Regions from separate parts of the Planococcus alpniumensis genome, predicted to be linked through region 2. Evidence: riboswitches for the same ligand, from Rfam matches in the RefSeq annotation. Region 2 holds a riboswitch; the other holds the start of a gene.

Region 1 (12,331 bases), 630 kb from region 2:
CCTTTTTCCATGGCTTTCCACGCTAAGGTCGCGCATTTGATACGCGCCGGGAATTTGGATACACCTTGTAATGCTTCAATATCCCCAAGGTCCACTGAATCGTCGTACTCTTTGCCAAGCATCATGTCCGAGAAAATCTCGGACAGCTTCAATGCTGTATCTACATCTTTGCCTTTGACGGCTTGCGTCATCATAGAAGCAGATGCCATTGAAATCGAGCAGCCTTCCCCGTCGAATTTGGCGTCTTTGACGATGCCATCTTCCACTTGCAGCGTTAATTGGATGCGGTCGCCGCAAGTCGGGTTGTTCATTTCGATATTGACACTGTCCTGTTCAAGCGCACCCTTGTTGCGGGGCGTCTTGTAATGGTCCATGATTACTTGTCGATATAATTGATCTAAATTATTAAAAGACATCGCTAAAATACTCCTTTGCAGAACGCAAACCTTCCACTAGGCGATCGATATCCGATTCGTCATTATAAAGATAGAAGCTTGCGCGTGCTGTCGCTGTCACGTCAAGCCATTTCATCAATGGCTGTGCGCAGTGATGGCCTGCGCGGACAGCGATGCCGCTCATATCGAGCACAGTCGCTACATCGTGGGGATGGACTTCTTTCAAATTGAAAGTGACGATTCCTGCACGTTTCGCCGGGTCTTTCGGGCCGTAAATCTCAAGCCCTTCAATAGCCGACATCTTGTCCATCGCGATGGCTGCCATATGGTGTTCATGTTTTTCAATTTCATCCAATCCAATTTCCTGCAGGAAGTCGATGGCCGCAGCCAAACCGACTGCCCCGGCAATGATCGGTGTGCCGCCTTCGAATTTCCAAGGCAACTCTTTCCATGTCGAATCGTATAATCCGACAAAGTCGATCATCTCGCCACCGAACTCCACAGGCTCCATGGCTTCTAGCAAATACTTTTTGCCATACAAGACGCCGATGCCAGTCGGGCCGACCATTTTGTGGCCGGAAAATGCGAAGAAGTCGCAATCCAAGTCCTGGACATCGATTTTCAAGTGAGGCGCAGCTTGTGCTCCGTCCACCATCATGACAGCGCCATGTTCGTGGGCGATTTTCGCCACTTCCTTCACCGGGTTCATCGTGCCAAGCACGTTGGATACGTAAACCATCGACACGATTTTTGTCCGGTCGGTGATGGCTGCACGGACATTTTCAAGTGAGATGGTGCCGTCTTCTTCGAGCTCGATGTATTTCAAGACAGCGCCGCGTTCTTTTGCGAGCTGCTGCCAAGGAATGATGTTCGAGTGATGCTCCATATACGTGATGACGATTTCATCGCCTTCTTCTACATTGGCACGGCCATAGCTTTGCGCGACCAAGTTGATCGCGGTCGTCGTGCCGCGGAGAAAGACAATTTCCTGCGTCGAATTCGCGTTGATGAATTGTTGCACCTTCTCGCGGGCGCCTTCATATTTCTCTGTCGCCCGGTTGCCGAGCGTGTGAACGCCGCGGTGGACATTGGAATTATCAGACTCGTAATATTCTTTCAGCGCTTCGATGACTGGCATCGGCTTCTGGGAAGTCGCCGCGCTGTCTAAATAGACGAGCGGATGTCCATTGATTTCCTGGTTGAGTATCGGAAAATAGCTCTTGATCTCTGGATTCATTAGCGGACTTTCCTTTCGATAACCTCCGTCAATTGCTTTTTAACGCCTTCGATTGGCAACACGTTTACAACCGGTGCCAGGAAGCCGTGAATAACAAGACGTTCAGCTTCTTGTTTTGTAATGCCTCGGCTCATCAAATAATACAATTGAAGCGGATCTACGCGTCCGACTGATGCCGCATGTCCTGCCGTTACATCATCTTCATCGATCAAGAGGATCGGGTTTGCATCGCCGCGCGCTTTCGGGCTCAACATCAGAACACGGGATTCCTGTTCTGCGTTGGCTTTAGTCGCGCCATGTTCGATTTTGCCGATGCCATTGAAGATAGCAGAAGCGGAATCTTTCATGACGCCGTGCTTCAAGATCTGGCCGTCGGAGTTTTTGCCCCAATGGATGACTTGTGTCGTGAAGTTTTGCTTTTGCGCGCCTCTTCCAACTACTACTGTTTTCGTATCGCCGACTGAATTATCGCCGATTAGGAATGTCGTGTTATCGGAAATGGTATCGCTATCGTTCATCATGCCGAGAGCCCATTCGATGCGTGCATCGCGCTGAGCTACTCCGCGGCGGTTCACATAAGTCGTGAATCCTTCAGCGAGTACGTCCACTGCGCCGTAAGTGACAGACGCATTGTCTTCTGCAAAGACTTCTGAAACGATATTCGCTTGGCCTTTTGCTTTCGGTACTGTGGAAATATAGTTCTCCACATAAGTTACTTCGCTGCCTTTATCGGCAACAATCAATGCGTGATTGAACAGAGAAGCTTCCTCATTGTCATGTACAAAGATCGCTTGCACCGGATTCTTTATGGCAAGATTCTTCGGCACGTATAGGAACATCCCGCCATTTAGAAGCGCTGCATGAAGAGCCGTCAATTTATGTTCTTCCGCTTTGACCGCTTCTGTCATGAAATACTTAGCGACCAAATCACCGTGCTCACGGATCGCCGTTTGGATATCTGTCAAAATAACGCCTTGTTGCTGCAGATTTTTATCCAAGGAAATATAAGCCGGCGTATTGTTGTGCTGGATGTATAGATTTTTTTGATCCGTATCAACAATGGACTTTACCTGCTCCGGCAATTCATCCAACGACCCATACGTAGAGCTTTCTACTGTATGGACCGGGAAGTCCGTGAAGTTCCAGTTGATGATTTTCGTTTTATCGGGTTTTGGGAGCGGCAACGCTTCGGCAGCAGCCAAAGCCTGTACGCGCAAGTTTGTAAATTCTTCTGGTTCTGAGTGCGAAGCCGAGAAGGAGCGTACATCCTGCTCGGTCATCGTTAGTTTTGTTTCAACCGTCACGTTAGTCTCTCCTTCCAATTATGCTTCTTGTCCGACAGTCTCGTCTTCGATGCCGAGTTCTGCCTTGATCCAGTCATAGCCTTCCGCTTCCAATTTATGCGCAAGTTCAGGTCCGCCGGATTTAACGACGCGGCCTTGCATCATAACATGGACGTGATCTGGCGTGATGTAGTTCAACAGGCGCTGATAGTGAGTGATAATCAAGCAGCCGAAGTTCTCGCCCTTCATTTGATTGATGCCGTCAGAAACGACTTTCAATGCATCGATATCAAGACCGGAGTCAATTTCATCGAGTACAGCGAATGTCGGTTTGATCATCATCATTTGGAGGATTTCGTTGCGTTTCTTCTCGCCGCCGGAGAATCCTTCGTTCAAGTAGCGCTGTGCCATGTCCTGGTCCATTGCAAGAGTTTCCATTTTGCTGTCAAGTTCACGGATGAATTTCATCAATGAAACTTCGTTGCCTTCTTCGCGGCGTGCGTTCATCGCAGAGCGCATGAAGTCAGCATTTGTGACGCCTGAAATTTCGCTCGGGTACTGCATAGCCAGGAAGAGTCCTGCGCGTGCGCGCTCGTCGACTTCCATCGCCAATACGTCTTCTCCGTCCAATTCGATCGTGCCTTGTGTTACTTCATATTTAGGATGCCCCATGATTGCTGACGCCAAGGTAGATTTCCCTGTACCGTTCGGCCCCATGATGGCATGGATTTCGCTCGTGTTAATTGTGATGTTTACACCTTTTAAAATCTGTTTTCCTTCGATTTCAACGTGTAGATCTTTAATGACCAAAGTTGACATGTAAATACCTCCATAATGTTATTGAAGAATGCCTCGCACTCTTAATTAGTATCATTCTAATCTTAACTTATATCGACTTCAGTAGCAAATGTTAAAATCGGCCGCAAGCCTCCGCCAAAAACCATTTTGAAATCCGGATTTCCTGCTGTCAGGCAGCTATTTCCAGAGAGCTTTGCCTATTTCCTGCATTTTCAATAAAGTTAGGCTAAATGAGAATTCATTTCAATAAACTGCGTTCAAGCCACTGGATTCCCTGTGCTTCGACATAGAAAAACCGGGCAGAGATGTTCACTCTGTCCGGCAGCTTCATTTGAATGTTTGAATGTATGTGGATCGTGTATCTATTGCTATTCGCGGTGCGCTTGGCGTTCGATTTGTGCCGCAACCGACTGGCCTTGGCGATAATCTTGCTCACGGCGCTGTTCAACTTCAAGGATTTTTTGCGGGTCATTTTGGTATTCGTTCAGTCCGTACCCGTGTACGTCTCTGAATGCCTGTTCTATTTTTTCCGTCTTTTCAATACCTTGAGAATCGATAATAAACCATTCCTTTCGAGTTATCTTATTTTACTTTTACAAGTATACCCGACCGTTCGAAAGTTAAACAAGAGTAATAATCTAATTTATCTGAAAATAGACCTATCGTCATAGTTAATGGGAATATATAGAAAAAGCTGCCCGTTATATGGGCAGCTTTCACAAATTATTGGCTTACTTCGTTGTAGAGGTTAGACGCAACCAAGCCGTTTTCTTCTAATATTTCATTGAAAGCAGCGTCAGCTTCGGCAAATTTATCGGCAGCTGCTTGAAAATCAGGTGCTTCTGTTCCAAGTTCTTCGATTTTCATCTCATAAGATTCAGTAATTGAAGCCAATGCCCCATCGATTTCTTCCTGGTAATCATTTAGTGATTCCGGCACTTCCATCGATTCTACCGCTTGCTTCGCTTGTTCAGCAGACGTTGCAGCAGCTTCTTTCAACTCTGAAAGTTCTGCGCCGCTTGGCAGCGTCTCTTCAGCTTGAGCGATTTCAAAATCATTCAATGGTGCATCTTCTTTGTTTATTTCTTTAGAAACGGAAAGATAAAATTGCATCAATTGGCTCTTAACGCTTTCTTTTCCAGATTCCATAGTGGCAGATCCAGAATCCGTTTCAGTTGTGTCAGTAGATTGTTCGTTTCCGCATGCTGCAAGCATCAAAGCAGCAGATAGGCTAAGAATTGTCATCTTTTTCATGTTCGTGCCTCCTGAATTTCATATCCAGCATATGATAGCATAGCCAGATTTATCCGTATAGAGAGCATTAAAAAGCCGGAATTCATTGAATTCCGGCACAATTCATACTTTTTGGGATGGAGTGAAACGGTCGACGATATTTGCGAGCGCGCCGTCTCCCGTCACATTGGCTGCAGTCCCAAAACTGTCCTGAGCCATGTACAACGCGATCATCAAAGCGACCATCGTCTCGTCGAAGCCGAGCATCACTTCCAGCAAACCGATGGCTGCCATGACAGCGCCGCCCGGAACGCCGGGAGCTGCGATCATCGTCACTCCAAGCATGAGGATGAATGGAAAGAAGTTGCCGAATGATGGCGCATCCCCTGTCAATAAAATTACGCCGATCGCACAAGTGACGAGCGTAATGGTACTGCCTGACAAATGAATCGTTGCAAACAACGGGACCGTGAAGTCCGCCACACGTTCTTTCACGCCTGTTTTACGTGCTTGGCGTAAAGTGACCGGGATGGTAGCTGCTGAAGACTGTGTCCCGAGCGCCGTGAAGTAAGCCGGCAGCATCGTCCGGATCAAAGCGAACGGATTGCTCTTTCTCAGTATCCCCGCAGTGGTGTACTGGCCCGTAAGCATGACCCAGTGCAAAACGATGATCAGGATGAAAACTACCGCAAAGAGAGAAAGGATTTCAAACACTGCACCGCCGTATGCCATATTCGCAAAAATACCGAAGATGTGAAAAGGCAATAGTGGGATTATGATGTATGAAATAACTTTTTCGATGATCTCTTGGAATTCCTCAAAAAACGATGCCATTGTCTTGCTTCCTGTAGAAGCCATGCCGATTCCGAGCAGAAATGCCAAGATCAAGGCGCTCATGACCCCGAACAATTGAGGAATCTCCAAAGCAATGAAACTGGAAGCGAGAGCATTTTCGGGATCATCCAAATTGCTCAATGAACCGCCTTCCATCAAATTCGGCAAAAGGGAAGAAGCCACGATAAATGCCAGGACGCCTGCCACAATGGTCGATAAATACGCAACTGCAGTCGCAAGCCCCAATAATTTCCCTGAACCTTTTCCAAGCTTTGCAATGCCTGGTGCAATAAAACCGAGAATAATCAATGGCACGATAAAATTCAAGAACCCGCCGAAAATTCCTGTGAACGTAGCAAATACACGGACGAGTTCCTCTGGCGCCACAGAGCCGATGAGTACGCCAAGCACAATGGCCAGCACAATCCGCGGCAGCAAACCGAATTGAAATTTCATGTTCTTGTCCTCCCTGTGTAAACAGTTGTTTATTTGTTATTATGTGAAATTACCATAGTTTTCGAAAAGCTAATAGCTTTTTTCTAAATCACGTAATATTTTTATTATTCTGGAAAAATGACCTAAAAACTTTCACGCTTAGTTTTAGTCTACTTACCACGGCATTTCACCTGAACCAGGGCATTTTATGCGCACGAAAAAACCAGCCCATTCTAAAGAGAATAGGCTGGCTAAAAGGTTTATTGTTCGACTGGAACGATTGACCCGTTCCATTCTTCCAAGATGAAGTCTTGGATTTCTTGCGACGTCAATACGTCAACCAAGGCTTGAATGTCTTCGTTATTTTCGTCTCCCGCTTGAACAGCAATGACATTGGCGTACGGAGAATCTGAGCTTTCAAGAGCGATGGCATCTTCCATCGGGCTCAATCCAGCATCAATTGCATAGTTCGAGTTGATCAATACCGCATCGCCTTCACCCGCTTCATACATTTGCACAAGCAAAGCTGCTTCGTACTCTGTATCAAACTGCAGGTTTTTCTCATTTTCTACGATATCGCTAGTTTCGGCCGTCGTCTTGTCGATGCCTTCTTCCAACGTGATCAAACCTTCCGCTTCGAGCATAGCCAGGATGCGGCCATGGTCAGCGACTGAATTACTCATGAGGATTGTCGCATCTTGCGGCAAATCTTCAAGAGACGAGTAGTCTTGAGAATAAACGCCGATCGGCTCGATGTGAATGCCGCCAGCACTTACAAAGTCATAGCCATGATCAGCAATTTGCGATTCCAGGTAAGGCGTATGTTGGAAATAGTTTGCATCCAAATCGCCTGATTCCAAGTCTTGGTTTGGCAAGATGTAATCTTGGTATGTCTGAATATCCAACTCGATGCCCTGTTCCTCCAAAATCGGTTTAGCCTGTTCAAGGATTTCAGCATGCGGAACGTTCGAAGCCCCAACTGTCAATGTGCTCGTTTCTCCTTCTGATGCGCCGCTGTTGTTTTCTTCCTCTGCCCCGCAAGCGGATAATGCCAATACTGCTGCAAATGAACCAAATACTAATTTTTTCATTACAAATTTCCCCTTTTCTTCTATTAAATGTAGTTTTTATTTTTTTGGACTAAAAAGCCCTATTTTCTCCAGTAATTCCATGACGGTGCGAAATTTAACGCTTGTCTGCTTTTCTAGTTAAGTAATCACCGATAAATTGGACAATGAATACAATGACCAGAATCGCAATCGTCGCCATCAAGGTGACGTCTTCTCGGCTTCTTTGGAAACCGTCCAGGAAGGCAAGGGTCCCTAGCCCTCCTGCGCCGATAATGCCAGCCATTGCGGTGTAGCCCACCAATGCGATAGCTGTCACCGTAATCCCAGAAATCAATGCCGGCTTGGATTCAGGAAGCAATACTTTGCGAATGATCGTCCAAGTCGTCGCTCCCATCGACCGGGCAGCTTCGATGACGCCTTTGTCGATTTCCTTTAACGCAATAAGCACCATGCGGGCATAGAAAGGAGCTGCCCCGATGATCAATGCCGGAAGCGCAGCGTTCGGTCCGCGAATGCTGCCGATCAAAAATTTCGTAAACGGAATCAGCAAAATAATTAAAATAATGAAGGGAATCGAACGGAAAATATTAACGAAAGCACCCGTCAGCCAGTTGACGATTTTGTTTGCCCATAACTGGTTCGGTGCGGTAAGGAATAAGACGATCCCCAGGACCAAACCAATAACAAATGTGAAAAACGTGGACATGGCCGTCATATAAATGGTTTCGAGTGTTGCTTCCCACATATCCGCCCAATCTACGTTCGGGAATAAGGTCTCAAGCATTGCCCATCACCTCCGTCTGTACATCATGTGCACCGAGGAAAGCTAAAGCTTTGTTTATTTCATCTGCAGTGCCCTTCAGTTGAAGGATGAGCGTTCCATAAGCACCCCGTTGGGTATGGGAGATGTTGCCGTGGACAATATTGACTTCCACTTTATATTCCCGGATCAGCTGAGTCAGGATCGGCTGCTCTGCCTGGTCCCCGACGAATATCAACTTGACCAATTGCCCTTCCGGATATTGCTCGCGCAGATGGCGGACGGTCTCTGCTGAATCTTCCGTCTCGGTTACTTGGGCAACAAAGCGCTTCGTGATCGTTTCCTTCGGATGCTGGAAGACATGCAGCACTTCGCCAAGTTCAACGACGCGTCCGCCTTCCATCACTGCCACGCGATGGCAGATCTTGCGGATGACGTGCATTTCGTGCGTGATCAAAACAATCGTCAAGCCGAGGCGCTTGTTAATGTCGACCAATAATTCCAAAATCGCATCGGTCGTTTGCGGATCAAGAGCCGATGTCGCTTCATCGCACAAAAGCACTTCCGGGTCATTCGCCAGCGCACGGGCAATGCCGACGCGCTGCTTCTGACCGCCGGAAAGCTGGGCTGGATATGCGCTTTCGCGTCCTTCGAGGCCAACCAGTTCGATCAGCTCTGCAGAACGCTTGCGCCGCTCCTCTTTCCCGACTCCTGCAATCTCAAGCGGGAATTCAATGTTCTCGCGGACGGTCCGCGACCACAGCAAATTGAAATGCTGGAAAATCATGCTGACCTTTTGGCGGGCTTTGCGGAGTTTCGGCCCCGAAATCGCCGTGATGTTCTGGCCGTTGATTTCAACGGAGCCTTCGCTCGGTTTTTCCAAACCATTTAGCAGGCGGATCAAGGTACTTTTCCCCGCTCCGCTATAGCCGATAATGCCAAAAATTTCACCGACCGGCACCGTTAAGTCGACATGGTCGACAGCCGTCAAGCGCGCTTTGCCAGTATCAAAAACTTTTGTCAATCCTTTTAACTCAATCATGATTGGGCACTCTCCTAAATCTTTTGCTAATAAAAAAGCCTTCCTGCTCAGATAAGCAGAAAGGCACATGTGTAAACACAATAAACCGTTCTCTCATCTTTCAAAGTTTTCACTTTGAGTGACTTGGCACCATTTCATTTTCATGACGGTTGCCGGGCTTCATCGGGCACTTCCCTCCACCTCTCTTTATAAGAGCTACGCTATTAAGTTAATTTCAGAAATTAAATTTATCATGGCTGGCTGTATTCGTCAACCGTTTTCAATTTCTCGTACAAATACGGCACCGACTGGAAAGCATAAACCTTGTCTGTCACTTTGCCATTCTGTGAAATCAACAGGCACGGCACACTTTCCACTTCATAAAGCTCCGCCACTTCCTGTACATAATTCAAATTGGCTTTGCCCATTGGAAGGTCTGGCAAAAGCTCTTCCACCACGCCGAGCATCTTGCTGGCCACTTGGCACGTGCCGCACATCGGCGTATACAGATAATAAGCTGAAACAGGCTGTGTGTTTTTTTCCTTCAGCCATTCTTTATGTGTCCATTCATTCATGCTAGTCATTCCCTGCTACTGGATTTAAGACCCGTACATCTGCTGCGATGAGCACATCGATCAGCTTCCGCAGCGGCGTCGTCGCCACCTCTTTATAACTTCGGTCGACATGGAAATGGCGGGCTTCCGGAAACTCACGCTTGATGAGCTTGCGCAATTTATCGCCTGAAGCGTCCGCATCGACCAGGATGATGATATCCTGCCCTTCAAAAGGCAGCAGCATTTCCTCGAGTCTTGTAGCACTCACTGTACCATTTGTGCAAAGAATCGTCACGGGTTCTGCAATCAATGGCGCTATCCGGGTTTTGTCGCTGATCCCTTCAACCACTATCACTTTCTCCATACGTATCCCCCCAGAAAACCTTATATGAAAAAAAGCGCCATAAAGAGGCGCTTTCAGAACTTACTCGTTTGTCATTTCTTTATATTCGTCAGCTGACATCAATGCATTGACCTCATCTTCGGAAGGGGCTTCCACAACGACCATCCACGCTTTTTCATAAGGTGATTCGTTGACGAATTCCGGGCTGTCTTCAAGCTCAGAATTGACTTCGACGATTTTCCCGCTGATTGGCGCATACAATTCCGATACTGTTTTAACGGATTCGACGCTGCCGAATGGCTCGTCTTTTTTCAGCTCGTCGCCGACTTGCGGAAGCTCGACAAATACGATGTCTCCAAGTTCATCTTGCGCGAAATGAGTAATGCCGATACGTGCTTTGCCGTCTTCGACTTTGACCCATTCGTGTTCTTTTGAATAGCGAAGCTCTTGTGGTGTGCTCATCCAAACCCCTCCAAATATGTAATTGACTCAATTTTAGTTTGCCACAACCAAGGATGAAAAACAAGATGACAAACTTGTCAGCTCCATGTATTTCCGTAAGCCTCTTCCTTGAAGCCAAGTGTCGCCTGAGAGCCGTCCCATGCAAGCGGGCGTTTGATGAGCATGCCGTCTGATGCTAGCAATTTGTATTGCTCATCTGCTGACATTTCCGGCAGCTTTTCCTTCAGTTCGAGTTCACGGTATTTTTTGCCGCTCGTATTGAAAAACTTCTTCAGCTCGATGCCGCTCGTTTGGTGGATCTCTTTCAGCTGTGCCGCGGAAGGCGGATTTTGCGAGATATCGATATAGTCGAACTCCGCATCATTTGCCTCAAGCCATTTCTTGCCTTTTTGGCAGGTCGAGCATTTCGGGTAAGCGTAATACTGGATCATCAAATCTCCTCCTGTCTTGTAAATCAAGCATATCAAAATGCCCCGGAGCAGTCGACTGGAAGGGAGTTAGTGAAAATTGAATTGAAAATGTGACTTTCTTGTATGAAAAATCGGATGTCCATTTCGACGGACGCTTTCGGGCCCACAGGATGTGGGTCATGCAGCTGGCGCGACAGGACGTCGCGGTGCCAGCTGCCAGGACACGGCTTCAGCCGCTTCCTTCGCTGCGCTCAGTCCAGGGTCTTCAGCTCGTGCTATTTCCGCAGGAGTCGCCGTCTCCATTCCCATCCGGTATTGTGTATTGAACGAAGGAAAAACCTTAAATGCTAATTAAATCTCACCGTTTCTGTTGCTCTCAGAAGAAACACTTTATACAAAAATTATATAACTCCTCTTCGTGCATGTCTTAAACAAAAAAAGGAAAAGGTTTTTCCTTCCCATTCTCAGAGTGTTGAAGAAGTTTAATAAGTCGGTATAAATTAAAATCGGACCATCTTTTCGACATTCAAAATCAAAGACCTATTTAAGTATTTGGAAAATTGTTCGCTCGTAACCCCTTCTGCTCACTAATGTTGCGCATTACTTTCGCAAAGATAATGTCTCCCGTAGGCCGACCTTATCTTTCCAGTGGAGCAGCGTAAGCGACGAGACAACCGAGCCCCCGCAAGGAATGAATGAGCGAAGCTTAGCTGAGAACATTCATTTGCGACGCATCTGCCAGGTAGATGTTAGAGCAAACGGGTTTTCTGCGATGCTCGAACGCAGTGAGAGTTGAGCACAAAGGTTTCGTAGATACTGAGGAGGCTTAGGAGGCTTGGGTGCGAGCCCACGAAAAGCGAGCGATAAGCTTCGGAAAATACGACTTCACAATTATATCGACAACCTTAAAAAAACAGGAAGGGTTTCCCCTTCCTGTTTTGTGCAATCTATTAGACGACGTATTTTTCTACACTGATCAATTTTTCGGATGCTTCGCGTTTTTTCGCGATCAAGTTGTACGGTGTTGAACGCGTCAACTTGCGAAGTGCAGACAACATCATGCGCTGGTTATCGCCATCGATTGCTGCGATCAAGGTTTCTTTCGCGTCTTTCTCGATTTCTTCTAAAGCTTCCTGGCAGAAGATCTGCGTATAAAGAAGTTTCTGCTTCGCCTTTTCTTCGCCGCTTGCTGCGATTGCTTTTTCAGTGCGCAAGACAACCGATTCCATTGCGAAGACATTGCTGACGATATCCGCGATGTTCACGAGCACTTCCTGCTCTGCTTCCAGTTTCTTGCCGTAAGTCTGTGCAGCAAGGCCTGCAGCGAGGATGGCGATTTTCTTGGCGTTTTTCACCAATGCTTTTTCCTGTGCCAACGCTTCCGTGCCGACTTCTTCAGGCATCATCATCAACAATTCTTCCTGCAAAGCTTGCGCATGTTGCAATAGCGGCAATTCGCCTTTCATCGCTTTGCGTAGCAATGTTCCCGGCACGAG
Region 2 (12,331 bases):
GCTCTCGACCGACAGCTTCGCCATTCTTTCTCAGCCTTTCCAGACAAAAACCGCCGGGAAAATTCCTGGCGGTTTTGTTTATCAAACGATAGGCAGTGCCTGAGTGTCGATGTCCATTCAGACAATTCAAAGTGTAATTTTTAGTATACGAAGCGAGCGCCTAGAAATTCCGATTTCTTACTACCTCACTTCATATTAAATGCTTCCGCCAGTAAACGCACAGTGTCCATACGCGCCTGATGGCCGGCAATATTCGGAATGATGGTAATTTCATCGGCTTCGAACTGTTCGGCGACGGCTTCGATTTGCTGCTTGACTTGTTCGGCCGTGCCGACGAGCATGCGGCTCCGGTTACGTTCGACGCGTTCTTGCTCGGTTGCACTGAGGCGCCGCTTTTCAGCGGTCTCGACCGACGGGTAATACGGCGGCTGGAAATCCGATTCGACGAATAACAGCCATAAATCGAATGCTTTGGCGAGTTGTTCGGCTTGTTGTTCCGTATCGCCGACAATGGCAAAAACAGCGATGGCGACATGCGGCTGTTGACGCAATCCGGACGGCACGAAGGTTTCCCGGTAGCGTTTGATCGCATCGATGCCTGCTTGTTCAGGGCGCGCGAAATGTGCATAGGCATATGCCATGCCGCGTTCAGCCGCGAGTTTCGCAGAGCCTTCGCCTGTCCCGAGCAGCCACAATTCAGGCGCTGTCTCCGTCACTGGTGTCGCTTTTAGTTTCTGGAAGCGGTGTTCCGTGTCCACATCATCGGTGAAATATTTCTCCAGGTCGATGAGCTGCTGGGCGTAGGGCACGCGCTTGCCTTTGGATTCATTGAGCGCCTGGTTGACGAGCCGGAAGCTCGGCGAACGCCCGACGCCGAGATCGATCCGGTCCGGGTGCAGCGCTTCGAGCAGACGGAAATTCTCCGCTACTTTATAGGCGCTGTAATGCGGCAGCATAACGCCGCCCGAGCCGATGCGCAGACGTTCGGTGAGTGTCGCGAGATGCATCATCAGCATTTCCGGCGAACTGCCCGCAACGGAAAACACTTGATGGTGCTCCGCGACCCAATAGCGTTTATAACCCAATCGATCTGCCAGTTTTGCTAATTCCGCAGTGGAACGCAGCGCGGAAGCTGCCGTTTCGCCTTCATCAATCGGCGAGTAATCCAAAATATTCAAGACGGTCATACGTCCGCACCTCCTTTAACTCTCTATTCTTCATCATACCACTTGAACACAAAGAAAAACGGAGCAGCGGTTTGCCTGCTCCGTTTCCTTTATTCTACATTGAAATAACGCGCATCCGGGTGGGCGAAGACGATCGCCGATACCGATGCTTCCGGATCCATCATGAATTCTTCCGTCAAGTGGACACCGATGTCTTCCGGTTTGATGAGGCCAAACAGTTTCGCCTGGTCCTCCAGATTCGGACAGGCCGGGTAGCCGAACGAGAAGCGCTGGCCTTGGTATTTTGCCGCGAACCGGTCGCGCATCGAGAAGTCCGTCGCGTCCGGGAAGCCCCATTGGTCGCGGATTTCCTGATGGATGCGTTCTGCGAATCCTTCTGCCAGTTCCAAAGCGGTCGCTTGCAGCGTATGGCTCTCGAGGAAGCGTCCTGCCTCTTTCAAGCGTGTCGCTTCCGCACGTACCCCGTGCCCTGCCGTCACTTGCATGAACGCGACATAATCCATCTCGCCGCTTGCGGTTGATTTCAAATAATCGGCCAGACAGAGAAATGGTGCCTTGGCTTGGCGCGGGAATGTGAAGCGTTCGATTTCCGTCTTGGCATCTTTCGGGTCATAGATGATGACATCGTCGCCATCCGATTGCGCCGGGAAGAATTGATACATCCCCGCAGGCTTCAACAGCCCTGACTGGAGAAACTTCGTCGCGAGTTCGTGCAGCTCCACCGCACGCGCATCGCCTTGCTGCAAGAGTTTGTCGCTATAGCCGCGGAGCCCCAGGTGATGGCCGATCAATGTACGCATATTGACGTACGGGTATAGATGCGCGACTGAATACTCTTTCGATACATGTCTGCGCAAATCATTCGGCACGTAAACAGGCGCATCTTCGCGAACGGTCTTGACTGGCTTTTCCAAAATGGCGACAGCGCCTTTTTCGGCGCGCGCGGCATCTTGCGCTTGGCGCTTTTCTTTTTGTACGCCGAGTTCTTCGAGCAAGACCGCTTTTCCCGCGCCGCTTTGCAGACGGTTCGCAAGGTCCAGCCCTTGCATCGCGTCTTTCGCGTAAATGACAGGACCGTTGTATTCAGCGGCGATTTTCGTTTCGGTAAAGCGTCGGGACAAGGCCGCACCGCCGACTAATATCGGCACGTCGATATCCGCTTCACGGAAATCCTGTGCCGTCAGCACCATCTGCTTGGCAGATTTCACGAGCAGCCCCGACAAGCCGACGATGTCCGGCTGTTCTTTACGGATCACTTCGATGAGTGCAGCAGGTGTTACTTTGATGCCGATATCGATCACTTTAAAGCCGTTGTTCGACAAAATAATATCGACCAAGTTTTTGCCGATATCATGCACGTCGCCTTTGACCGTCGCGAGAATGACCTTGCCTTTCCCGCTATCGTCCGCTTTCTTTTCCATAAAGCCTTCGAGATACGACACGGCGGCTTTCATGACGCCGGCTGATTGCAGCACTTCTGCGACGATCAGCTGATTGTCGTTGAACAAGCGCCCGACTTCCGCCATGCCTTCCATGAGCGGGCCGTTGATGATCTCGAGTGGATCTTCGTACAGCTCCCGCGCTTTTTCAAGATCGGGGATGAGCCCTTCTTTCGTGCCTTCGAGAATATAGTAAGCGAGGCGCTCCGGCACGGTATCCGGAATATCGTCTTCCGTTTTTTCCTTTTTCTTGTCGCGGTAGAAATCCGTGAAGTCCGCCAAGTTTTTGTCGGTTGTCTCGAACAATAATTCTTCCGCCATCTTCACTTCTTCTTTCGGAATCGACGCAAAGCGCTCGAGCTTCTCGGTGTTAACGATCGCGTAATCAAGCCCGGCTTGCGTGCAATGGTATAGATAAACGGCGTTCAATACTTCGCGGCCGACCGGCGGCAAGCCAAACGAGACGTTCGATACACCAAGAATCGTCAAGGCGCGAGGCAGCTTTTCCTTGATGAGGCGGATGCCTTCAACCGTTTCAACCGCCGAACCGATGTATTGCTCGTCGCCTGTTCCGACCGGGAACACGAGCGGGTCGAAAATGATGTCTTCCGGGGCGAGTCCCCATTTTTCCGTCAGCAATTCGTACGAACGTTCCGCAATTTCAAGTTTCCGTTCGCGCGTCACCGCCATGCCGATTTCGTCGATTGTGCCGACGACGACCGAAGCGCCGTATTTTTTGACGAGCGGCATGACTGCATCGAAACGTTCCTCTCCGTCTTCCAAATTGATGGAGTTGATGATTGCTTTGCCTTGCGAGAATTTCAGCGAAGCTTCGATGACGTCTTCGTCCGTAGAGTCGATAACGAGCGGCACTTTCACTTTTTTGACGACTTCCTGCATGAATGCCGCCATGTCTTCAAGTTCGTCGCGGTCCGGGTTCGCCAGGCAAATATCGATGACGTGCGCCCCGTTCTTCACTTGGGCACGTGCGATTTCCGCCGCTTCCTCGAACTTCCCTTCGATAATGAGCCGCTTGAATTTGCGCGAACCGATGACGTTGGTGCGTTCACCGACAAATAGCGGACGCATCGACTCGTCGTATTCGAGCACTTCGATGCCGGACACCGCATGGCCATGGCTCGTTTCATTGCGCTCGCGCGGAGCCAGCCCATCGACCGCTTCACGCACCGCTGCGATATGCGCAGGCGTCGTGCCGCAACAGCCGCCGACGACATTGAGCCAGCCTTTTTCAGCAAAGCCACGCAGTTTTTTCGATAAGGATTCCGGCGTTTCGTGGTAATGCCCTTCCTCATCCGGCAGCCCGGCGTTCGGGTAGCAGCTGACGTAGCCTGTCGACAGTTCAGACAGCGAACGCAAATGATCGGTCATGAATTCCGGCCCTGTCGCACAGTTCAAACCGACCGAAAGCGGCTTGATATGTTCGATCGATACGTAAAATGCTTCAATCGTCTGTCCCGCAAGCGTCGTCCCCATCGGTTCGATTGTCCCTGAAATCATCACCGGCAATTCCACTCCGGTTTCTTCAAAGGCATCGCGTATTGCGATCGTCGCCGCTTTGACATTGAGCATATCCTGGCTCGTCTCCAAAAGCAGCAGGTCCGCGCCGCCTTCAATCAAAGCTTTTGCTTGTACCTGGAAATCGGCCTTTAATTCGTCGAATGTGATGCCGCCTGTTACTGACAAAGTTTTCGTCGTCGGGCCTAGTGCGCCCGCAACGAAGCGCGGCCAGTCCGGCGTCGAATATTTTGCTTGGCTGATCTTGGCGATTTCGACCGCTTTTTTATTGATCTCCGCTGCGCGATGGCCGAGCCCATATTCATCGAGGACGACTGGCGTGCCGCCGAATGTGTTCGTGCAGATGATGTCGGCACCCGCTTCCAAATAAGCGTCGTGCACCCCTTCAAGCACATCGGGGCGTACGATATTCAAGTATTCATTGCAGCCGTCGTACTCCTCGCCGCCGAAATCTTCCGCAGACAAGTCTGCATTTTGGATCATCGTCCCCATTGCGCCGTCGATGATGAGGATGCGTTTTTCCAGCTGCTGTTCAATTAAATGTTTAGGCATAGGCACGATCGCTCGCTTTCTTTAAATCTAGTTGTCGGATGTGGCGGATCAATTCCACCGTCATGTCGTAGCGCACAAATGGCGTAATCAAATAAATGCCGTTGAACAGTTCCGCTGCGGTGTCGATCAGTTCTTTCGCGATCTGGATGCCTTCCGCGGTCGCTTTGTCCTTGTCTTCGCCGCAAGCCCGCATGCGGTCGAGCGCTTCTTCGGACAATTTGATGCCCGGTACTTCGTTATGCAGGAAGTCGGCGCTTCGTATGCTCGTCAGCGGCATGACCCCGAGGAAAATCGGCGTGTCCAAATGCTTCGTCGCCTCGTGGATTTCGATGATTTTCTCTTTTGTATAGACCGGCTGTGAAATGAAATAATCCGCCCCGGCTTCGATTTTCTTCTCGAGCCTTGCTACAGCTCGTTCCACCACGCGGACGTTCGGGTTGAACGCGGCGGCGACAGAGAAATTCGCTTTTTTCCGCAACGGTTTTCCCGAGAATGAAATGCCTTCGTTGAGCTTTTTGATGAGCTGGATCAATTCCATGCTCGATACATCATAGACGCTTGTGGCGCCCGGGAAATCGCCGACTTTTGTCGGATCCCCCGTGACGGCAAGTATGTCGTGGATGCCGAGTGCGTCCAGCCCCATAATATGCGATTGCAGGCCGATCAAGTTGCGGTCACGGCACGTGATGTGCGCGAGAGGTCTGACATCCTGCTTATGCTTGAGGATCGACCCCATCGCCATATTGCTGATGCGCGGCGAGGCGAGTGAATTATCAGCCATCGTGATAGCGTCGATGCCTTCTGCGTCCAATGCTTTTGAACCTTCGAGAAATTTCTCGATATCCAAATGGCGCGGCGTATCAAGTTCGACGATGATGGTCCGTTCGGTTTTCGCTTTTTCATGCAAGGGCTTGTCTTTCAAGGCTTCCGCTTCACGGATGATGATCGGTTTTTTCTCTTCAACTTTCTTTTCGGTGATCGGCTGCAGATGGCCGATGCGTTTTTTCACCGCTTCGATATGCTTTGGCGTCGTACCGCAACAACCGCCGATGAGGCGCACGCCTTCTTCGCGCAAAAGCAATGCCGCACGGCCGAAATAATCGGCTTCCGATTCATAGACGATTCGCCCGTCTTCGATATCCAATAGCGAAGCGTTCGGGTAAGCCGACAAAAAGGCTTTTTCCGGCAGTTCGACGCCTTCGAATGCCTGGATCGTATGGTGCGGGCCGAGACGACAATTGACGCCGACGATTTCCGCACCGAGCGCATCCAATCGTTTCAACCCTTCGTTCAAGCTCATGCCGTTTTGCAAAATGCCGGGTTCGTGCATCGACAATTGCGCTATGAGCGGCGCATCGGTCAGTTTTTTTAAATGAGTCACGGTCGCCGCGAGTTCCTCAAAATCATAATAGGTCTCGAGCAATAAGCCGTCCGGGTCGCCCGACAATAAATGCTGGGCCTGCTGGTCGACCATGGCGACGATTTCATCAAGCGTCGCATCGCTTTTGCGGATGCCACGGATGCCGCCGATCGTGCCGACGACAAACTGCCCCCCGTCTTTTGCGGCTTTATTGGCGATGGCAATCGCTGCTTTATTGATCGCTTCGGTCTGTTCTTCTAGCCCGTAGCGCGCCAGTTTATGGGCATTCGCACCGTAAGTATTCGTTTGGATAATGTCCGCCCCGGCTGCGATATAATCGCGGTGGATTTTCTCGATCACTTCCGGGCGCTGGATGTTCAATTCCTCGTTGCAGTATTCGATGCCGTAGGAGTACAACAGCGTTCCCATGGCGCCGTCCGCCGTCAGCATCCGTTTTTTCAGTTCATCTAATAACATGATTCGTCCTCCTCTGTCTGATTTTGCCGTGCAGCTGCGGACGCATCGATATGAAACAAAAAAAGCCTTCCATGAAAAAGAAGGCTTTACGATATCGGACTCGTTCCTTTTCATCTGCCAGGCGTGTGCCTGCTGGAATTAGCACCTGACCGCAAGCGGCTGGTTGCTGAAGCGTCATCGGGCCAGTCCCTCGACTTCTCTAGATAAGAATTCACTATGCAGTTTTCAGTATTCCCACATGATACCCCCTGCGGTGATTTGGGTCAAGGTGATTTATCAAAAAACAAAGAACTTTCTGTTACATTTCTGATCTCTACCAGGCATCCGGGACGCGCGGGTTGAATTTGGCGGCTTCGACGGTGAATTTATACCAAGTGAAGGCTTGGCCGTCGATCATCCAGGTGATGTCGATTCGCCTCGGGATTTCGATGCCGTCAACTGTTTGCCATTCATGCACTTCTGCGATGCACGGCAAGCGCTTGGCATCTTCGCCGACCTCTTTATAGCGCATCGCACGCGCCCGCTTCATGCGCCCTGTTTCATCAAATTCGAATGTCACATTGGCGGTCGACCCGTTATAGGTCATTTCCGCTTCCACGGAATGTTCGTTACTATTCAAAAAGCGCACATATGGGCTGAACACCAGCCCAGGCAGCCAGGCCATCTCCATTAAAAAGCGCTGCAAAGCCGATTCATCGAGCTTGCCGTCGGGCATTGTCCGGTTGATCGGCACGAGCCCCGCAAAGCGAATGCGCATGCCCGCGCGGCCGTCCCGAAAACTGTCGGACCCTGTGACGAACAAACCATCCACTTTCATGCGCGCTTTCCAATAAAACGACGGCGGTTCGACAAAACTGTATTGCTCGGCGGTCGATTCGGTCCATTCTTCCTGGTCGGGTTTGGTTTTCATCCAGCCCACTTGCTTTACATAAACGCCCATCACTTGTTCGCGGCCGATTGCGCCGCTTGCTTCCAGCCATTTAGCGATTGGTTTTGGGAGATTGCCCGTTCTCGCTTTCTCCACTTCCCCGGCGTGACGGACTTCCGGCCACGTCGGCTTAACGAGCCGCGTCATGTCTTTGTATTTTCGGTAAGCTCCGAATACCACAAGTGATGTCAATGCTAAAACCGGCCATCTGCGTTTCATGCCACATACCCCTCTCCGATTTTGCTGCGCTATTATCCGTAAACTATTTCCATTGTAGTTTCTTTCGACACGGCAGCTGTTTTCCCTGCCTAGTGAAACAATAGAAAACGCCTCCGGAAGTTGGCCTTCCGGAAGCGTTCGGTATTCGTCAGCTCGCTTCTTCAAGAGCCGGTTCAAGATATTTTTCAACGCCGGTCCCATAGTCTTCGAGTACAGCATCGTCAACTGGTCTCTGGGACTCGCCATTCCAAGGATGGCTTTTCATTAAAATAGGAAACTGAACATTAATCCAATGTAAGTCGCTGCGACAAACCCGAGACCGAAAATTAACGATAACCATTCGGGCAGTTGTTTGCGATATCCCAGCCATTGCAAGCCCAGGAAAATCAAGCCGATCGCCATCATCAAAAATCCGTCGATATTCGGCGTCCATACCGCATGCACCGGCAGATACTGCGGCCCTGCGAACCATTCGACAAATGGCGCGCTGCCTTCTAGCCGGAACGTTTCGTTGATATTATGCGGCGGGGCGAGCTTGCTCATAAAGGCGGTAATCAATAACACCAATAGCAAGAGCCAACTCTCCACCTTGAGCCAGGAGCGGTTCGGCGCATCACTTCTCGACAAGGCGGCATTGATGAACGCGGCGAACAGGAGCGGAACGATGCTCAAATGTTTCAGCAGCAATAGCTGTCCATAAGGCAAGATCCACGAGCTCGCATAATCTTCCGGCGCCACGAAAAACAGCATAAGCCAAATTCCGCTGCCGATCAAAATGACCATCATGGCCACCGCAAACGGCGTGAACCATTTAAGAAACGCACGCCAATCGCGCCCGTTTTTCATAAACCAGGCGATGTGGATCAAGACGCCGGCCCATAATACAAGCGCCAGGAAATGAAGCGCGTGCGCCGTAAATCCTTGCCAATCTGCAATCGATGCCGCATGGCTTGCATATGCCACATTGAGCACGCTGAGTACGAGCCAAAACGCACGCAGCACCGCCGATCCATCTCGCCATACCACGACCAACCAAGCCACGGCCATCAAGACGCCGAATACATAGCTTTGGCCGGTGCGAAATTCCGTCGTGACATCCGTCAAAGCTTGAAGCAGCCCAAAGCTATCCCCCAGCAATAAAACGAGCTGGATGACAGGAGGCGCAAGCAAGAACGGGATCGACGCAAGCGCAAGCATTAGCCATTTTTTCGGGACTTCAACAAGCGGCTTTTTTTCTGGATGAATGAACCGCAAGACGACGTCCCCTGCGAGAAAGGCCAGCACCACGTAAAGGAAAAAATCCGATGACGCGATCAGCCAATTCATCGTTTTCTACGCATTAAGACAACGGCAGCAATCAACAGGATAATGGCGATGCCCGCAATGATCAAAGTCATGCTAGATCCCGCGTCTTCCGAAGGGGCTTCAGGTTCCCCGCTTGACGCTTGCTCCACATCCGAAGCTTCAGTTTGTTCCGATTCTGTTGCTTCATCTTCAGCTTCCTGTTCGTCCGCCGCTTCTTCAGCTTGTTCTTCCTGCGCAGCTTCTTCAGCCTGCTCTTCTTGAGCCGCTTCTTCCTCGCCTGCCTGCAACTCAAAAGCCAGTGAACCTTGGATCGGATGGCCATCTTGGCTCAATACATCATATTCCACGACATAAGAACCGTCCTCCAGTTCCTGAGCCGGTGTGCCGATCAATTGATCTTCCATCACGGCCACTTCGCTGAAATCGACAGCGGTCCCATCCATCGTCATCGACATGTCACTGCCTTGTTCGATGCCGGCACTAAAATCGAGCACCACTTGTTCCAATGGCTCAGCGATTACCGAACCCTCAGCCGGAGTAGATGACTCCAACACGGAATGGGCGTGCGCTGTCATCGGCAACACCAATAATGCACTTAATAAAATCAAGGTCTTCTTCATAGGTATGATTCCTTCTTTCTTTTGAATGAACTGAATTATTGCATCCACTCTTTTCAGCCTATTTCATTTGAACCGAAGACACAAGAACGAGGCGCTTGGATTTATGAAATTTTCCTGAAAGTTGAACGCATCAAAAAAGCCCCGAATGATTTCGGGGCTTTTCCATCGGCTCATTACAATCTACGGACCGCTAAAGCAGCCAATTGAATGTTCTAGAACTTTCTTTGCTCTCGAGCCACTATGATCATTCAGCTACCTAAAAACCTTGCCTCACGAATTACTCTGGAGGCAAGGTTTTTATAAAATGATTTTATTTAATCCGCAGTTCTGAATCTTTATCAAAGAAATGCACTTTGTTCATATCGAATGCCATATTGATGGTTTCTCCAGCTTTTACACTGAAACGGGAATCGACGCGGGCGACGAAATCCTGGTTATCGACAGATGAGTACAACATGATTTCCGCCCCCATCAATTCCGCTACTTCAATAGCAGCACGGATTTTCGTATCCGGTGAATGTTCGAGGAAAATCGGTTCGTCATGGATATCTTCCGGACGGATGCCAAGAATCACTTCCTTACCATCATAGTCGTTGTCACGCAGTGCTTTCAGTTTACTGTCAGGTACTCGCACGCTAACTTCGCCCATTACAAATTGATTGCCTTCAAGGCGTCCGGACAGAAAGTTCATTGCAGGCGACCCGATGAAGCCTCCTACAAAGATATTATCGGGCTCATCGTAAACTTCTTTAGGCGAACCAACTTGCTGGATGAATCCGTCTTTCATGACGACGAGGCGTGTTGCCATCGTCATTGCTTCTGTCTGATCATGTGTTACATACACTGTTGTCGTCTGCAGGCGCCGATGGAGTTTCTGGATTTCCGTGCGCATTTGGACGCGCAGTTTGGCATCCAGGTTGGATAAAGGTTCATCCATGAGGAAAACTTCTGCATCGCGGACAATTGCACGACCCAAGGCAACACGCTGGCGCTGGCCGCCAGATAAAGCTTTTGGTTTGCGCATCAAATAATCTTGCAAGCCCAGAATGTTTGCTGCATTTTCTACACGCGTCTTGATATCGGCTTTTTTCATTTTGCTCAATTTCAAGCTGAACGCCATATTATCGTAGACATTCATATGTGGGTAAAGGGCATAGTTTTGGAAAACCATCGCGATGCCGCGGTCTTTCGGGGATATATCGTTGACCCGCTTATCGCCGATATAGAGATCGCCTTCCGTAATGTCTTCAAGCCCTGCGATCATCCGCAATGTTGTCGATTTCCCGCAACCTGATGGGCCAACCAATACGAGAAATTCCTTATCGCGGATTTCCAAGTTAAAATCTTGTACCGAGACGACACCTTTATCGTATTCTTTTTTAACGTTCTTTAAGGTTAAACTGCTCATTTCATGTACCCTCCTATGCTAATTTTTTTGAACTTCATACTGCATCTTCCGGCACGACCAACTCTTTTCCACTTTCCACTACTAGCGCTTCGCCGTTGTGGGTGATCTCGAGACTTTCCCCTTCAACGAGCGTGTAGATCGTCGCTTCACGTGTTTTTTGGACTTTCAGCACCCTCGCCTGATAGCGCAGATGAAACTTGAAGGCATTCCATTCCGCCGGAAGCACCGGAGACAGCGACAGTCCGCTTTCCTTCAACCGGAGCCCTGCAAATCCATAGACAATGCCGAGCCAAGTGCCGCCCATATTCGCCATATGCAGCCCATCCTTGGTGTTTTTATGGGTGTTTTCCAAATCCAATAACGCGGTTTCGTTAAAATAGCTATACGCCTTTTCCGAATAGCCGAGCTTGGATGCCATGATGCTGTGAACACAAGAGGATAACGAAGAATCGTGTGTGGTGATTTCTTCATAATAATCATAGGAATTTTTAATCGTGTCAAGATTCTGCTCGTCTTCCAGTAAAAAATGAGCCAGTACTGTATCTGCTTGCTTCAATACTTGATGGCGGTACAAAGTCAAAGGATGGTAATGAAGCAATAACGGAAACTTCTCACGAGGCGTTTTCTTGATATCCCATCTTGCCTTTTGCAGGAAGCTATCATCCTGAGCATTGATTCCCAGAGTTTCATCGTACGGCAAGTACATGTTTTCGCCAGCACTCTTCCATGCTTCCACTTCGTTTTCGGTCAGCTCCAGGCGGCTTGCCAACTGCCTTAAGTGATCCTCATCTTGCTGTTCCAACATACGGTAGATCTTTACTGCCCATAGCAAATTATGCTTGGCCATTACGTTCGTGTAATAATTATTATTCACGATGCAAGTGTACTCATCCGGCCCCGTCACATCATCAATGCGGAACTGGCCGTTCTGCATATGCCCAGTATCTGCCCATAAACGCGCCGTTTCAAATAACACTTCTGCCATATAGTTTTTCATGAAGGCTTCATCTTTTGTCGCCAAGTAAAATTGAATATAGCTATAAGCTATGTCAGCGCTGATATGGTATTGTGCGGTACCTGCCGGGAAGAAGGCGGAGCTTTCCGAACCGGTAATCGTGCGCCAAGGAAACAAGGCCCCTTTTTCGTGGCCCAGTTCTTTCGCGCGTTCTTTCGCGTGGCCCAATATCGAATAACGGTGTAACAACAGGTTTTTCGCAATTACCGGGTTGGTCATCAAAAATACCGGAAACATGTAAATTTCCGTGTCCCAGAAATAATGCCCTTCGTAGCCTTCACCCGA

The links. A riboswitch is a leader RNA that binds a small molecule or an ion and turns the genes downstream of it on or off. The one in region 2 is predicted to bind S-adenosylmethionine.
Region 1: linked by a shared signal. The riboswitch ahead of G3255_RS06220 (methionine ABC transporter ATP-binding protein) and the one ahead of G3255_RS03220 (bifunctional homocysteine S-methyltransferase/methylenetetrahydrofolate reductase) in region 2 are both predicted to bind S-adenosylmethionine.

What each region holds. Positions count from the first base shown of each region.
Region 1 is NZ_JAAMTH010000001.1:1,224,908-1,237,238, reverse strand. Features, by position in the region: gene sufU (Fe-S cluster assembly sulfur transfer protein SufU) at 1-416, opposite strand, end outside; gene G3255_RS06260 (cysteine desulfurase) at 406-1,632, opposite strand; gene sufD (Fe-S cluster assembly protein SufD) at 1,632-2,936, opposite strand; gene sufC (Fe-S cluster assembly ATPase SufC) at 2,955-3,734, opposite strand; gene G3255_RS06245 (hypothetical protein) at 3,952-4,185, opposite strand; gene G3255_RS20460 (YuzK family famiily protein) at 4,082-4,294, opposite strand; gene G3255_RS06240 (hypothetical protein) at 4,437-4,967, opposite strand; gene G3255_RS06235 (dicarboxylate/amino acid:cation symporter) at 5,070-6,236, opposite strand; gene G3255_RS06230 (MetQ/NlpA family ABC transporter substrate-binding protein) at 6,476-7,306, opposite strand; gene G3255_RS06225 (methionine ABC transporter permease) at 7,401-8,069, opposite strand; gene G3255_RS06220 (methionine ABC transporter ATP-binding protein) at 8,062-9,087, opposite strand; SAM riboswitch class I at 9,178-9,282, opposite strand; gene G3255_RS06215 (thioredoxin family protein) at 9,318-9,641, opposite strand; gene G3255_RS06210 (ribonuclease M5) at 9,643-9,984, opposite strand; gene gcvH (glycine cleavage system protein GcvH) at 10,045-10,425, opposite strand; gene G3255_RS06200 (arsenate reductase family protein) at 10,503-10,859, opposite strand; gene G3255_RS06195 (hypothetical protein) at 11,015-11,161, shown strand; gene G3255_RS06190 (acyl-CoA dehydrogenase FadE) at 11,786-12,331, opposite strand, start outside.
Region 2 is NZ_JAAMTH010000001.1:597,447-609,777, reverse strand. Features, by position in the region: gene G3255_RS03230 (LLM class flavin-dependent oxidoreductase) at 186-1,187, opposite strand; gene metH (methionine synthase) at 1,277-4,714, opposite strand; gene G3255_RS03220 (bifunctional homocysteine S-methyltransferase/methylenetetrahydrofolate reductase) at 4,707-6,554, opposite strand; SAM riboswitch class I at 6,659-6,761, opposite strand; gene G3255_RS03215 (DUF6920 family protein) at 6,865-7,698, opposite strand; gene G3255_RS03210 (CopD family protein) at 7,963-9,024, opposite strand; gene G3255_RS03205 (copper resistance CopC family protein) at 9,021-9,623, opposite strand; gene G3255_RS03200 (ABC transporter ATP-binding protein) at 9,934-11,031, opposite strand; gene G3255_RS03195 (glycoside hydrolase family 65 protein) at 11,066-12,331, opposite strand, start outside.